4 regions of the Streptomyces sp. NPDC087859 genome follow, and region 1 is predicted to be linked to each of the others. Evidence: riboswitches for the same ligand, from Rfam matches in the RefSeq annotation. Region 1 holds a riboswitch; each other region holds the start of a gene.
What was found. Region 1 has a riboswitch for cobalamin ahead of metE (5-methyltetrahydropteroyltriglutamate--homocysteine S-methyltransferase). Riboswitches for the same ligand answer to the same signal wherever they lie in the genome.
Positions count from the first base shown of each region.

Region 2: another riboswitch for cobalamin. It lies ahead of ACIOHP_RS15685 (cobalamin biosynthesis protein); the one in region 1 lies ahead of metE (5-methyltetrahydropteroyltriglutamate--homocysteine S-methyltransferase).
Region 3: another riboswitch for cobalamin. It lies ahead of ACIOHP_RS15010 (ABC transporter substrate-binding protein); the one in region 1 lies ahead of metE (5-methyltetrahydropteroyltriglutamate--homocysteine S-methyltransferase).
Region 4: another riboswitch for cobalamin. It lies ahead of ACIOHP_RS21300 (CbtB-domain containing protein); the one in region 1 lies ahead of metE (5-methyltetrahydropteroyltriglutamate--homocysteine S-methyltransferase).

Region 1 covers NZ_JBIUUU010000016.1:99,400-101,590, reverse strand. The annotation lists gene metE (5-methyltetrahydropteroyltriglutamate--homocysteine S-methyltransferase) at 1-1,187, opposite strand, end outside; cobalamin riboswitch at 1,343-1,565, opposite strand; gene ACIOHP_RS34975 (carbonic anhydrase) at 1,622-2,191, opposite strand, start outside.
Region 2 covers NZ_JBIUUU010000006.1:75,366-77,556, forward strand. The annotation lists gene ACIOHP_RS15675 (inorganic phosphate transporter) at 1-725, shown strand, start outside; gene ACIOHP_RS15680 (hypothetical protein) at 760-981, shown strand; cobalamin riboswitch at 1,121-1,253, shown strand; gene ACIOHP_RS15685 (cobalamin biosynthesis protein) at 1,354-2,191, shown strand, end outside.
Region 3 covers NZ_JBIUUU010000005.1:515,684-517,874, forward strand. The annotation lists gene ACIOHP_RS15005 (FAD-binding dehydrogenase) at 1-674, shown strand, start outside; cobalamin riboswitch at 762-939, shown strand; gene ACIOHP_RS15010 (ABC transporter substrate-binding protein) at 993-2,045, shown strand; gene ACIOHP_RS15015 (FecCD family ABC transporter permease) at 2,042-2,191, shown strand, end outside.
Region 4 covers NZ_JBIUUU010000008.1:256,278-258,468, forward strand. The annotation lists gene ACIOHP_RS21290 (acyl-CoA dehydrogenase family protein) at 1-43, opposite strand, end outside; gene ACIOHP_RS21295 (CbtA family protein) at 184-945, opposite strand; gene ACIOHP_RS21300 (CbtB-domain containing protein) at 971-1,192, opposite strand; cobalamin riboswitch at 1,231-1,384, opposite strand; gene ACIOHP_RS21305 (histidine phosphatase family protein) at 1,480-2,052, shown strand; gene ACIOHP_RS21310 (ferredoxin) at 2,065-2,191, opposite strand, start outside.

The DNA.
Region 1 (2,191 bases):
CGGGAGGCCAGGTCCGCGCGATTCGCGGCGAGTTCGGCGGCGATGGCGTCGGTGCCGCGGGCCAGTCCGCGTGCCAGGGTGACGATCTCGGACGTCTTCTGCCGGGCGAAGGCAAGCCAGCGGGCGATCTGAGGGGCGATATCGCGTTCGGCCGTGACGTCGAGCGGGACGTGGAGCAGGGAGCAGGAAGCGGCCACGTCGACCCGGTCGGCGAGGCCCAGCAGGGTGCCCAGCGTGGACAGTGACTTCTCCAGATCGTTGATCCAGATGTTGCGCCCGTCGACCACCCCGGCCACCAGCCGCTTGCCCGGCAGCCCGCCCACGGCGGCGAGGTCGTCGAGGTTCGCGGCGGCCGGGCCGGTGAAGTCCAGGGCGAGGCCGTCGACGGGTGCCTTGGCCAGAACGGGCAGGGCCTGTCCGAGGCGGTCGAAGTACGAGGCCACGAGCAGCTTCGGCCGGTCGGCCGGAGCGCCGAGTTCACGGTAGGCGCGGGCGGCGGCGTTCAGTTCCGCCGGGGTCCGGTCCTGGACGAGCGCGGGCTCGTCCAGCTGCACCCACTCGGCGCCGGCGGCCCGCAGATCCGACAGGACGTCGGCGTACACGGGCAGCAGCCGGTCCAGCAGGGTCAGCGGGTCGAAGTCGGCGGCGACCCCGGGGGCGGGCTTGGCCAGCAGCAGATAGGTGACCGGGCCGACCAGGACCGGCCGGGCCGCCAGGCCGAGTGCGCGGGCTTCCCGTACCTCGGCCACCTGCTTCGAGGGATCCGCGGCGAAGACGGTGTCCGGCCCCAACTCGGGAACGAGGTAGTGGTAGTTGGTGTCGAACCACTTCGTCATCTCCAGTGGCGCGGTGTCCCGGCCGCCGCGCGCCATGGCGAAGTAGCCGTCCAGTGGGTCCGCCGCGACGGCGTCGCGGTGGCGGGCGGGGATCGCGCCGACCATGACGGTGGTGTCCAGGACGTGGTCGTAGTACGAGAAGGCGCCCGTCGGCACCTCGTGGAGGCCGGCGTCGGCCAGCTCTCGCCAGTTCGAACGGCGCAGGTCGGTGGCGGTCCGGTGGAGCGCGTCGGCGGTGACGCGGCCCTTCCAGTAGCCCTCGACCGCCTTCTTCAGTTCCCGGTTCGGGCCCTGGCGCGGGTAGCCGTACACGGTGGCGTGCGCTGCCGCGGCTGCGGACTCGGTGGTCACGGAACTCTCCTTCGCGAGCTGTTCTCGTAGCACGACCCCGGCGACGGGGGAGAACGCGAAGGGAACGGCACTCCGGGCGGCCGCACGAGAACCCGTGCCCGCTCTGAGTGTTCGCCGACCCGCCCTCGAGGTCACCGGGATCTCCGTGTACGAATCGGTCGTACACGGGCAGTGGCAGGTCTTCGGACTCGCGGGCACACCTCGTGACATACGAGGCACCTAATGGCCGTCGCTTCCCAGACCCGCTTGCCGGGTCCAGTGCGTGTGACGGCGGTCGTTCCCGCTCACCGCTGCGGGGCAGTCCCGGATTCCCACCGGGTTCCCTCTTACGACGCGCCTGCCTGGCGGACAGGGCGAACCAGCTGCGTGCTCAGCCTATACACGAAGACGGGGTCGCCGCCGGTGACTTGACCGGTGGCGACCCCGTCCCCGGTTCAGGAGATGCGGTGCACGAGCTGGGTGGTCAGCTCGTAACGGGCCCCTACGACGGCCAGTTCACCGGCGGCCACCTTCGCGGCGAGGTCGGGCTCCGCGGCGATGCGGGAGCGGATGGCCCGGACGTTGGCGTCGATGGTCGCGTCGACGCGGGCGGCGCCGTCCTTGGTGCGGTCTATGTTCGGTCGTATCTGGTCGGCCAGGTACTGGATGTGGGCGGGCAGTTGCGCGCCGGTGACGTCGCTCTCGACGGCGGCCTTCACGGCGCCGCAGGACTGATGACCCAGGACCAGCACCAGCGGGATGTCGAGTTCGAGCACTCCGTACGCGACACTGCCGAGCACGGCCTCGTCCAGCACCTCACCGCCGCTGCGCACCGTCATCAGATCGCCGAGGCCCTGGTCGAAGACGAGCTCCGGGGGCACCCGGGAGTCGATGCACCCGAGGACGAGGGCGAAGGGGTGCTGTCCCGTGGCCAGGGCCTGCCGGACGGCGGGTGATTCGTCGGGGTGCCGCTCGCGGTAGGTGCGCCAGCGCAGATTGCCCGCCGCCAGTTCCCGCAGCGCCTC
Region 2 (2,191 bases), on a different contig from region 1:
CCGGCCAGATCGCCTCGGCGGGCCTGGTCTCGCTGGCCCACGGCACGAACGACGCGCAGAAGACGATGGGCATCATCACCCTGGCCCTGGTCGCCGGCGGCGCCGTCGCTCCCGACTCCGACCCGCCCACCTGGGTCATCCTCTCCGCGGGTCTCGCCATCGCGCTCGGCACCTACCTCGGCGGCTGGCGCATCATCCGCACGATGGGCAAGGGCCTGACCGACCTCCAGCCGCAGCAGGGCTTCGCGGCCCAGACCAGCGCGGCCACGGTCATCCTGGCCTCCTCGCACCTCGGCTTCTCCCTCTCCACCACGCACTCGGTCTCCGGTTCGGTGATGGGCGCGGGCCTCGGCCGCAAGGGCGGCGTCGTCCGCTGGTCCACGGCGACGCGGATGTTCGTGGCGTGGGGCCTGACGCTCCCGGCCGCGGCGCTGGTCGGCGCGCTGGCGGAGTGGGTCACCGGCTTCGGCGACTGGGGCACCGCGGTCGTGGCGGTCTTCCTGATCGCCTCCAGCGCGGCGATCTGGAAGCTCTCGCGCCGTGAGGTCATCGACCACACGAACGTCAACGACAGCGACGAGGAGCCGGCCGGCGTGGTGACGACGGCGATCGCCGCGGTCACCCCTCCCCCGGCGGGCACGGTGACCGAGGACCTCACGGCCACGATCCCGGCCCCGGCCGCGACCGCCGCCCCGGAGCCCGCCGCTCCGCCGGCCGCCGTCTGAGCCCGCCGCACCCAGGAACGAAGGAATCACCGACATGAAGATCGACTGGGAAGCGCTGGGCTCCGTCTTCGGCGTCAGCCTCGTGGTCACCGTGGCCCTCGTGGCCCTGTTCACCCTCGGCATCATGGGCCTGTCCCGCCAGGAGCGGGCCACCGCACAGGGCGGATCCGCGGGTCTCGCGGTCACCGGCGCGTACGCCTGCTTCGCGGCGTGCGCGGCGGCGGTGACGTACGGGATCTATCTGATCGTCGCCTGACGCGACGAGCGAACACCCCGTGGGGTGCGGGACGGTCACCGTCCCGCACCCCACGTTTTTGTCGGGCCCGCAACCCCCCGTGTGTGGGCCTCAGCACACTCTCCCGTCCCAGGTCAACGGCAAGTTGACGGCCCTTCCGGGCCCGTGGTGGACTGCCGGGGCCATGTACGACGGCAGAAGAGGAAGCCGGTGGAAGTCCGGCGCGGTCCCGCCACTGTGACCGGGGTAGGTAGCCCCGGGAGCCAGGAACTCTCGTCGTCGGTCTCGTCGAACCAGGGCGTGGACACCCTGAGTGAGGACATATCGCCATGCTCGCCTGCCGTTTGAGATACCGCACCAGGTCACTTTCCGACGCCACGGCCGGCTGAGCCGATGCGTGCCGATCGCGTCTTCGCGTACGGCGCCGCCGCCGGACTTCTCGGTGACCTGCTGCTCGGTGATCCACGCCGGGGGCATCCGGTCGCCGTGTTCGGGCGGGCCGCGGGTGCCGTGGAGCGGGTGTTGTGGCGGGACCACCGGGGGTGGGGGGCCTTGCACACCGCGGTGTGCGCCGGGGGCGCCGTCGTGCTCGGAGCCATGGCACAGAAGGCCGTACGCCCCTCCCCCGCCGCCTCCGTCGCGCTGACCGGTGCCGCCACCTGGGCCGTCGTGGGCGGTACGTCGCTCGTACGCGAGGCACGAACCATCGGGCGGGCCCTGGAAGTCGGGGACGTCGAGGCGGCGCGGGAGCGGCTGCCTCATCTGTGCGGGCGGGATCCGCAGGCCCTCGATGCCGACGGGATCGCCCGGGCCGTGGTCGAGTCCGTCGCCGAGAACACCTCCGACGCCGTCGTGGGTGCCCTGGTGTGGGGAGCCGTCGGCGGGGTGCCCGGGCTGCTCGGGTTCCGCGCCGTCAACACCCTTGACGCCATGGTCGGGCACAAGTCGCCGCGTCACCGGCGGTACGGATGGGCTTCCGCGCGGCTCGACGACGTCGCCGGGTGGCCGGGGGCCCGGCTGACCGCCGTACTGGCCGCTGTCGCCGGGAGCGATCCGCGGGGGGCGCTGCGGGCCTGGCGCAACGACGCCGGCCGGCATCCGAGCCCCAACGCCGGGCCCGTGGAGGCCTCGTTCGCCGGGGCCCTGGGCGTGCGGCTCGGCGGGACCTTGTCGTACGCGGGGCGCGTCGAGCACCGGCCCGTGCTGAATCAGGAGGGGCGTTCCGTGGAGG
Region 3 (2,191 bases), on a different contig from region 1:
TCAAGTCGATCACCGACACCGGCTACGACTACTCCTGGTTCGTCACCACCCAGAAGATCATCGCCAAGGAGTTCGCGCTCTCCGGCTCCGAGCAGAACCCGGACCTGACGGAGAAGAACATCTGGAAGCTGCTCTCCCGCATCTGGCAGACGCCGGAGCCGATCGAGAAGTTCAAGAAGAACGGCGTGGACTTCGTCGTCGCCACGACCCTGTCGGAACTCGTCAGGGGTATGAACAAGCTCACCGGCGAGAACCTGATCAAGCTGGATGGCCTTCAGCGCCAGATCGAGGCCCGCGACCGGGAAATCGACAACCCCTACACCAAGGACGTCCAGGTCATGGGCATCCGCAACGCCCTGGCCTACCCTGGCGACACGCTCAGCCGCACGGCCTCGGCCCACAGAATCATGGACTCGAGCGCCGGGCCGCTCATCGCCGTACGCCTCAACATCCTCACCCGCAAGACCCTCGGCGGCCTCCAGACCGACCTCTCGGGCCGCGTCCTCAACGACGCAGGCAAGGCGGTCCCCGGTCTGTACGCGGCCGGCGAGGTCGCGGGCTTCGGCGGAGGCGGCGTCCACGGATACCGCTCCCTGGAGGGCACCTTCCTTGGCGGCTGTCTCTTCTCCGGCCGCCAGTCGGGCCGAGCGGCGGCCGCGGCAACGGCGACCTGATGCCAGTGCGCTGCGGATCGACCAGAACACGAGCACCTTCGTGTCCTACCCCGTGACCAAGCGCACGATCTGACCGCACGACGGACTTGATAGCCTCGACGGGCCAGTCGAGCCACACCCGAGGCCAGGGAATCCGGTGCGAATCCGGAACTGACGCGCAGCGGTGAGGGGGACGGGCGGGGCACGCACGCCACTGGGAGACCGGGAAGGCGCCCCGGCCGGACGAACCCGAGTCCGAAGACCTGCTGGCACCTCCGCGCCCCGGCGCGGGGGACACCCGTAGGCCAGGCTCCGCGAACGAGCCCCGACCCCCGAGGCATGCCCGTGCTCCGCACACCCGCTCACCTCCCTGTCCCGGCCCTGCTTCTCACCTCCGCCCTGCTGCTCACCGCCTGCGGTTCTGCCGACGGCGGCGACGCGAAGACCGAGAAGGCCGCGGCCGCCGGCTACCCGGTCACCATCGACAACTGCGGGAACAAGGTCACCATGAAGTCGGCCCCGAAGCGGGCCGTCTCACTCAACCAGGGCACCACGGAGATCCTGCTCTCCTTGGGCCTGGCCGACCGCATGGCGGGCACGGCGACCTGGACCGACCCGGTGATGAAGGGCCTAGAGAAGGCCAACGCCACCGTGCCGCGCCTCGCCGACAACAACCCCTCCTTCGAGAAGGTCCTGGACGCCGAACCCGACTTCGTCACCGCCTCCTTCGTCTCCACCCTCGGCAAGGGCGGCGTCGCCACCCGCGAGCAGTTCGAGAAGCTGGGCGTGCCGACCTACGTCTCGCCGTCCGACTGCGCGGCGGGCAAGGACAACGACAGCGGCGGCGACGGATCGCGCTCCACACCCCTCACGCTCGACGTCGTGTACGGCGAGATAGGCGACCTGGCACGGGCGTTCGGCGTCGAAAAGCGCGGCGAAGAGCTCGTCGCCGCGCTGAAGAAGAGGGTGAGCACAGCCGCTGCCGGACTGCATGCCTCAGACGTTTCCCTCATGTACTGGTTCGCCAACTCCCAGTCGCCCTACCTCGCCGGCTGCTGCGGTGCGCCCGGTGCCATCACCCGCGCGGTCGGCGCGAAGAACGCCTTCGCCGACACCCACGACGAATGGCCCCAGGTCAACTGGGAGACTGTCGCCGACCGCGACCCGGACGTCATCGTCATCGGCGACCTGACCCGCAAGCAGCAGACCGCCGAAACCGCCAAGGCGAAGATCCGCTTCCTGGAGACGAACCCGGCCACCCGCAACCTCACCGCCGTGAAGAAGAAGCGGTACGTGCTGCTGAGCGGGCAGGCGATGAACCCGTCCATCCGTACGATCGAGGGGATCGAGAAGGTCGCGGCCGGGCTGCGTGACTTCGGGCTCGCCAAGTGACTTTGCGCACAGCGCTGTTGACCGGCGGCGGACTGACCGCGCTGCTCGCCTCGCTCGCTGTGGCCGTGACGATCGGCCCCGCCGACATCTCCACGGGGGACGTCTGGGCGTCCGTCGCGGCCCATCTCGGACTCGGCGAGGGCGAG
Region 4 (2,191 bases), on a different contig from region 1:
CGGTGCGCAGCCGCTGCTGCTCGGGCGTGTATTCGAGATGCACGGCGCCTCCAGGCTCCCCGGGACCGGTCCTGTCGGCGCACACGGTAGAACGTGTTCCAGAAATTGGGAATGGCGAGGGCACACGAAAGGGCCCCCGGAGTACCGGGGGCCCTTTCGTCGGTGCGGTGACGCCTGAACGGCTCAGTGGGCCACGGGAGCCGGCCGCGCGGCAGCGGCCTTCTCCGCAGCCGTCCTCGGAGCCAACAGCCGCTCCGCCAGCAGCCCGAAGACCAGCCCGAAGGAGGTCCACAGGGTCACCTGGACGGCGAGGGCGGCAAGCCGGTACTGCCACAGGAGGCCGGCCGGGAAGTGTTCCGGGACCTCGCTGAACGACGGCAGGAAGGCGTACGCCAGACCGACCGCGAGGACGAAGAACGCGCCCGCCGCGACGGTGGCGTTCCAGTTGCCCAGGCGCGGCGCGAGGCGCTTGCCCAGGATGACCGTCCCGATCGCCAGCAGCACACTGAGCACGATCATCAGGAAGAACAGCGCGGTGCGCTGGTTGAGGGTGTCGGGGTCGCCCACGGCCGGCGGGTTGGCCGGGTACTTCAGGAACGGGACGACGTAGACGCAGACCAGTCCGGCGGCCGCCAGGAGCAGCGCGCTCGCGCGCGGCCCGAAGCGGCCGATCCGGCCCAGCGCGAAGCAGTACGCGAGCGCCGCGATGCCGCCGAAGGCGACCCCGTAGACGAGGACGCCGGTGGACAGGCCCGCGGTGGACTGCAGGGTGCGGCTGACGAGTTCCTCGCCGCCGTGCTCGTGGGCGTGGGCCTCCTCGAAGGCGATGGCCTGGTCGACGCGCGGTTCGCCCAGGAAGTACGCGACGACGAGGGCGGCCAGGCCCGCGGCGAGGCCCGCGAGCATGCCACGGACCAGCAGGTTTCTGACAGTTGCGGAGTTCATGCGCAGGAGTGCTTCCTCGTCGCTGTCAGTGGCAGGGGAAGCCGAGCAGGTGGCGGGCGTCGTGCACCCACTCATGGACCCCCTCACCGGAGATGAGGGAGGTGGCGCCCTGTTCGGCGCCGACGAAGTAGAGCAGGACCAGCATCAGCACGCCGAAGAAGACCGCCCAAGGGGCGATGGCGCCGATCGGCAGCTTTGCTGGTACCGCGGTGGAACCGGTGGTCGGCGGGGCGACGGACTGCGCCATGGCAGGTACCTCCTGGGGGAACTCGCGTCCCGTGTCAGTGGTGCACAGGACGACGGGGCGGGTCTGACTCACCCGGCCCGCACCCGAAGGGCGTTCCCGGCATACAGTGGCGCGACCGTGCCGGAATCCCACCGGCTTCCACCGAACCGTCGTCGATATCGACGAGACGGTACCGCGTGGGAGAGGTGCGGCCAAGAGCGCACGGGAGCACCCCGAGCGCCCGGCGAGGGCCGTTCGGCCCGTCAAGTACCGATCTTGGAGGGGCTGTTGAGCGGGGGAACGGGCGTATGACGAGTCGAGTGACGTTGATCTCACCGGCGGTCACCAAGGCGCTGCGGGAGGCCGTATTCGATGACGGCTGCTCTCTCGACGCGTCCGGCCGCCGCCTCGCCCAGGCCGCAGCGGGCTCGCTGCCGGTGGCGGAACGGGTCCTCTGCTCCCCCACCGTGCGCTGCCGCGAGACGGCCGCCGCGCTCGGACTCGACGCCGCGGACGCCGTGTTGCTGGCGGCTCTGGACGCCGGGCGGTGGCGCGGCTCGACGTTGGCCGGGGTGAGCGCCGAAGAGCCGGAGGCGCTGGCGCGTTGGCTGTCCGACCCCGAGGCCGCGCCGCACGGCGGGGAATCGGTGCGCGCGGTGTGCGACCGGGTCGGCTCGTGGCTGGACACGGTCGCCCAGGGCGAGGGGCGCACCGTCGCCGTGGCCGAGCCGGAGATCGTGCGGGCGGCGGTCGTCCGGGCGCTGGGCGCACCGGAGTCGGCGTTCTGGCGTACGGACGTCCCACCGCTGTCGGCGGTCGAGCTCAGCGGCCGGGCGGGGCGCTGGAACGTACGCCTGGGGCACACCCTCGGCCGGGGCTGAGGCCGAACGTGGTCAGCGCAGTGTGGCCATGAAGTCCGTGCAGGCCTGTGCGCACGTCCGGCAGGCCTTCGCGCCCTCTTCGCCGCCCGGCATCGCGTCGAAGGCGTGCGCGGTCTCCAGACACACGGTCCTGCACCAC